DNA from 2 places in the Clostridium sp. CS1-1 genome. Region 1 is predicted to be linked to the other one. Evidence: riboswitches for the same ligand, from Rfam matches in the RefSeq annotation. Region 1 holds a riboswitch; the other holds the start of a gene.

Region 1 (3,217 bases):
AACCTTCTTGCATCCATTAAATCTGGGTTCATGTATGGAAGAACTACAAATCCTTCCTTAGCTAAAACTTCTGTTGCCTTTATAGTCTCTAAGTTATCTGGCAGAAGATATTTGTTATCAGATATTACCTCGATTTTTACCCAATTACCACAGCCAGCTGCTCTTCCCAATCTTGCAATTCTTATAGCTTCCTCTGCATTTCTAGCACCTGAAGTGTTTGGAAGTAAAGTAACATTCTTATCTATAAAATTTAATATGTTATCATCCTTAGAATTTAAATCAACTCTTCTTAACGCCACGGTAATAACCTGTGATCTGGAACTCTCCAAAACCTTTGGTATTAATTCATTAGTTGAATACTTTCCTGTCCCCACAAATAATCTACTATTTAACTCTGTACCACCTATTATTAATTTATCCATTATTAAACCCTCCGTAATATTTTATATAATACTTCCAACTCATTAAAAAATGACTTCTTTAGCCCTTTCATAATTCCTAATGTATTTCTATTGAACTTTGCGTATGAATTCTTTACATCTTATTCTTCTCCTAGTATTATTCTCAAAACTGCATTTGCTTGATGATTCGCTGCAATGGCAACTCTAGGCGCCATTAGTCCACAGCCTGGCTTGGCCTCATTTTCTCCATCACCAATTAGATAAAAATTATCTTTTATTTTTCTTGTAACAATTGAATTACTTGGGAAATATCCTGCCATTCCTGAAGCTGATACAATTTTTTTATCTTCCATTTTACTTAGAACTTCATTAACCAACACTGCTTTACATATTGGATTATCAAAGGCCTCAACTACTATGTCTACATCTTTAAAAATGTTATGTATATTAGTCTCATCTAAAAACACATCTCTCTTTTCAACTTTTACAAATGGATTACAATCTTTTATTAATTGTTCAAGAGCATCTGTCTTTTTCATTCCCAAGTGCTTTATAAAATACTGCTGCCTATTTAAATTACTTGGCTCTACAACATCAAAATCTACCAAAAGTAACCTCCCTATTCCAATTCTCGCTAATGAAATTGCTACGTTTGATCCAAGTCCACCTAGACCAGCTATACCAACACTACATTTTTTTATTTTTTCATGTACATAGGGTGTGTGCCTCGATAAAAGCATAGCCTCCATGTCTTCTTCCTCTGGTATCTCACCTCTTTTTATAAAAACCAAGTTATCGTTTTCCTTTAATTGGCAATCTTCTTTTATAATAAAACCGTTATATATAACTATATCAGCATCCTTTTTTATAATATTCTTTAACTCAAGGGCAGTGATACCTTTTTCCACCTCTTGTTTTCTTTCGTTTATATAGATATTCATTTTAGCCGCCTCCAACAAATCTGATTATCTCAACTTTTGATTCAGTTCTTAGTTTTTTGGTAGAAAATTCATCCTTATCAATTATTTTTAAATCCGCTTCAACTACTACTTTTTGTATGTCGAGTTCTAACTTCTCGAGCATTTCACGAACTGTGATTCCATCCTCAAAATTCATATTTTCTCCGTTTATAATCATATTATGTTCCTCCTCTCTAAAACCAAAATAAAAAGGGAAGCATTAAAATGCTTCCCTCATATCCTAACAGGATATATCCTTATATAGTTTAATAAATAGATAGTTTAATAAATAATTATACATCTAAGTAGTTTTTATGCATTCAAATGCTTCTAAATACAATTACTCTAAATATATAACGTGATAATAGACTATCTGACTTCTTTCCCTACGTTGGCATTATCCAAATCAGGTTATGAGGGTAAGGAATAACATTCCACTCTCAGCCTATTATTACAGGCTCCCCTAAATCATTAAATTGTTATTGGCTTTAATTTGAATTTACCACAAACTAATACTAAAGTCAACTAACACAGTTCATAGAAAAAGTGGACTATTTTTACATCTTCATAAAATCTACATACACTTAAGTTAAAATATAATTATTTTACGCACTTTATTCTGTTTTCCTTCACTCTAAAATATTTATGAGTTTTAAGATTTTAGCACTGCTATCTAATCCGATAATGATACATTCCCTTTTATCTTGCTATTTACTCCATTTAAGAATTGGAGTTCTTGCTGCTTTAACTTCATCCAATCTCTTTACAATAGTATTATTAGGAGCTGACTTAACTAGTTCAGGATCATTACCTGCCTCCTCAGCAATTTTAATCATGACATTGACGAACTCGTCAAGTGTCTCAAGTGCCTCTGTTTCAGTTGGCTCTATCATAAGCGCCTCATGCACAATTAGTGGAAAATAAATTGTTGGAGGATGATATCCATAATCAAGCAATCTCTTTGCTACATCTAAAGTTGTTACATGATTTTCTTCACCTTTTAGACCACCTAGTACAAACTCATGTTTGCAAATATCATCTATAGGTAAATTGTAATACTCTTTTAGTTTTACTCTTAGGTAGTTCGCATTTAATACCGCCGTTTCACTTGCCTTTTTTAACCCTTCTGCACCCATAGTTAATATATATGTGAATGCTCTAACCATAACTCCGAAGTTACCGTAAAAGCTTTTCACTTTTCCTATGGAATAAGGTCTATCATAATCTAAATAATATACTTCTCTATTCTTTGATATCACTGGCTTTGGTAAAAATTCTACTAAATCTTTTTTAACACCTATAGGTCCACTTCCTGGCCCTCCGCCGCCATGTGGAGTGGAAAATGTTTTGTGTAAATTTAAATGGCATACATCAAAGCCCATATCTCCCGGCCTTGTTTTGCCCATAATAGCATTCATATTAGCTCCATCATAATAGAGCAATCCTCCTACTTCATGAACAAGTTTTGCTATTTCTATAATATTTTTTTCAAATAGCCCTAATGTACTAGGGTTAGTCAACATTAATCCAGCTATTTCATCATTTAGAACAGCTTTTAAACTCTCTATATCTACTGCTCCAGTGGTTTCTGACTTTACTTCTATAACTTCAAAACCTGCTACTGATGCAGATGCAGGATTTGTACCATGAGCTGAATCAGGAACTATAATTTTTTTTCTTTTAAAGTCTCCTCTTTTTTCATGATATGCCTTAATAATCATAAGACCTGATAACTCCCCATGAGCTCCTGCGGCTGGTTGAAGAGATACACTTTCAAACCCAGCTATCTCTCCAAGTTTTTCACCAAGCTCATACATTAGTTTTAAAGCACCTTGTACAGTATCCTCTGGTTGATAT
Region 2 (3,217 bases), 550 kb from region 1:
CTGAATTGTTTTATTAATACTAGCTTTTCACTTTCCTTATGAATAGCGGCTACAACAACTGCATCCATACTATCCTCCTTGTTCTGGAAGTATTGCTCATTTAAAGTTTTATAGGATTTTCTTGAAGCAATTATCCAGTGTTTTGTTGCTCCCTTTTTATTTTTGTATTCAGCATCAAACAAACTTAAAAATTTAGTTTCTTTTAAGGTTGTGAGTTTAGTGATTTTGCTATTTTTCATTAATATCACCTTCTATAACTAATTTTGCAGCAATTCATAGTTAAAATTTGCTTATTTAATAATTATACATACTACTATTAGTAAGTGGCAAATCTATTTTTATTATTCAAAAATATTTTGAAAGGGTGTAAACTATATAATACTAGAAGCAATTGTCTAATAAAATAACAAAATGAAAAGTGGTGATTAGTATGTGTGGACGTTTTTGTATCGAAAATGACATAGAAGATATAATGGCAAGTTATGGTATAGCAAATGAAAAAAATATGAAATATTCAAAGGGTGAAATATTTCCTGGCACTAAGATTCCTATAATTTTTAATACTGAAGGTAGGAAATTAGACTTTTTTAGATGGGGCTATAAGATTAGAGGATTAGATAAAGAAATAATAAATGCAAGAATCGAAACAGTAGCTGAAAAACAAAGCTTAAAAAATGCTTTTGCAAGTAACAGATGTATCATACCTGCCAATGGATTTTTTGAGTGGGATAACGTAGATAAGAGCAAGGTTAAGTATAAAGTTACTCTGAAGGATACAAATCTTTTTTCCATGGCAGGAATATATGATACTTTTGTTGATAAAAATAATAATCCTTATTTTGGAGTTGTTATCTTAACTCGCCCAGCCAATGAACATATGATTAAAATTCACAACAGAATGCCTGTATTTATTAAAAAAGATGAGGAAGAGGAATGGCTGTTTGAGTCTCCAAATAACGCATTAAGACTTAAAGATAAACTAGAAAATAGTAGTTGGTTTAGTTTAAATATAAATCCTGTGGAAGGAAGTAAGCAACTTTCAATGTATGATTTTATGTAACTTTAGGGAAGATTGGATATAAATTATTAGATGATACAAATTCAAAAATTAAGGATAGATGGGACGATATTAAATATCAATGAATTGGTACGGTATTATGATTTCTATGCCTTATTTGTGCGGAATTAGTGAAATAGTATTGGAAAATGTTGAATTTAAGAAAGTTATATGGTATAATTTTCTGCAAAGGGGAGCTTGTGTTGCAGGCTGAGAGGAAGTTTATACTTCGACCCATAACTTGATTCGGATAATGCCGACGTAAGGAAATATGTAATTTATGCTTTTGATGTTATATTTTTTGAGTATAAATGGAATATGCCTTATTAGGCATATTCCATTTTTTATGCTTCAGAGATTTTATCTTTGGCAAGCGGCGGGGGAGCGCCCGTCCCTTTATAGCAAAAATACAACTAAATAGCGAGGGAACTTGTGTTTCAAGGTGAGAGGAAGCTTTTGAGCTTCGACCGACTAATATGACTATGTCATGTAGGGAATTGCTATTTGGTTACGCTAAAATTACGCCTCGATGATGGTATTTATTTCCTATGTGACGCATTCACAAAATAAATATTATTATGGAGGTATTTTATTATGGAAAGAAACCCAAAACTATTAAGAAACATTATGCTGGCAATGATGGTGGCAATGGGAGTTGTAATTTCACCAATTCTACGTATTGAAGGAATGTGCCCTATGTCCTCTGTTATCAACATAGTATGTGCAGTCGTTCTTGGACCTTGGTATGCATTACTTAATGCTACATTAATTGGGGTGATAAGAATGATTCTAATGGGAATTCCCCCTTTAGCTTTAACTGGTGCGGTTTTTGGAGCTGCTTTGTCTGGAATTTTATATAGAGCATCTAAGGGGAATTTGATTTTTGCAGTTTTAGGTGAGGTTATAGGGACTGGTATAATAGGAGCTATAGCTTCATACCCTGTTATGACATTTATTTGGGGAAGAGCAGGGTTAACATGGTTATTTTATGTTCCTTTATTCTTTATGGCAACAATAATTGGAGGAACAATTGCATTTGTTTTTCTAGGAGCATTAAGCAAGAATGGTATGCTTGCAAAAATTCAAAGAAGTTTGGGGGCAAAAGTTTATGATAAACCAAGCGTTAACAATAGACAACCTGTTGCAAATAAGACAGAGTGCTAAAAGAAAAAAACCTCTTATACACTGCATTACAAATCCAATTTCAATAAATGATTGTGCTAATATGGTGCTTGCTGTTGGTGCAAAGCCTATTATGGCTGAACACCCTTTAGAGGCTTCAGAAATTACTGCTGTCTCTAAATCACTTGGGGTTAATCTTGGGAATATAACAGATATAAGAATGGAGTCTATGTTGATTTCAGGTAAAACTGCCTTTGAAAAGAAGATTCCACAAGTAATTGATCTTGTAGGTGTAGGCTGTAGTAAACTTCGTCTAAATTATGCAAAAAACTTTATTTCGAAGTGTCATCCAAGTGTTATTAAGGGTAATATGTCTGAAATAAAGTCATTATATGGTGTTCAAAGCAACGCAACAGGAATTGATGTTGGAACTGGTGATATTATAACAGAGCAAAATTTAAATGAAAGCATAGAAATGCTACAGGAGTTATCTCTTCAAACCGGTTCTGTTATTGCAGCAACAGGAGTGATAGATATAATAACAAATGGTACTCAAACATATTTAATAAAAAATGGTTGTGAAATGCTTTCAATGGTAACAGGGACAGGTTGTATGCTTACTTCACTTATAGCAAGTTATATTTCTTCCGGAAATATACTAGGCGGTACTGTTCTTGCAATAGCACTTATGGGAATATGTGGTGAACTTTCTCATCAGGCTAAGGGGAATGGAAGTTTCAGAACTGAACTTATAGATAATATGTTTAGTATTTCTGATGAAGTAATAAGAGAAAAAATAAGATATGAACTAAAATAAAAAAATTTTGTAACCTTTTCTTATAATTTGAATACTATGATACTGTGTGAAAAATTTATATGGAGGCATGCAATGAATTATAGAAACGATAGCCAAGATTTTAACCCAAATCCTGCTGAGTCCTTAAATGAAGCTCGCCACGACCATCATCACGAACATCACGGAGAGCATCACAAGTATCATCATTTTGGGATGTACTGTCCTATGATGTATAATTGTCC

The links. Region 1 has a riboswitch for thiamine pyrophosphate ahead of thiS (sulfur carrier protein ThiS). Riboswitches for the same ligand answer to the same signal wherever they lie in the genome.
Region 2: another riboswitch for thiamine pyrophosphate. It lies ahead of thiW (energy coupling factor transporter S component ThiW); the one in region 1 lies ahead of thiS (sulfur carrier protein ThiS).

What each region holds. Positions count from the first base shown of each region.
Region 1 covers NZ_CM148680.1:2,929,773-2,932,989, forward strand. Annotated here, with positions in the region: gene AC0N0V_RS13740 (thiazole synthase) at 1-422, opposite strand, end outside; gene thiF (sulfur carrier protein ThiS adenylyltransferase ThiF) at 542-1,342, opposite strand; gene thiS (sulfur carrier protein ThiS) at 1,344-1,538, opposite strand; TPP riboswitch at 1,727-1,835, opposite strand; gene gcvPB (aminomethyl-transferring glycine dehydrogenase subunit GcvPB) at 2,068-3,217, opposite strand, start outside.
Region 2 covers NZ_CM148680.1:2,375,067-2,378,283, reverse strand. Annotated here, with positions in the region: gene AC0N0V_RS11185 (NUDIX hydrolase) at 1-239, opposite strand, end outside; gene AC0N0V_RS11180 (SOS response-associated peptidase) at 431-1,060, shown strand; gene AC0N0V_RS11175 (hypothetical protein) at 1,140-1,271, shown strand; TPP riboswitch at 1,238-1,343, shown strand; gene thiW (energy coupling factor transporter S component ThiW) at 1,652-2,221, shown strand; gene thiM (hydroxyethylthiazole kinase) at 2,199-2,996, shown strand; gene AC0N0V_RS11160 (hypothetical protein) at 3,069-3,217, shown strand, end outside.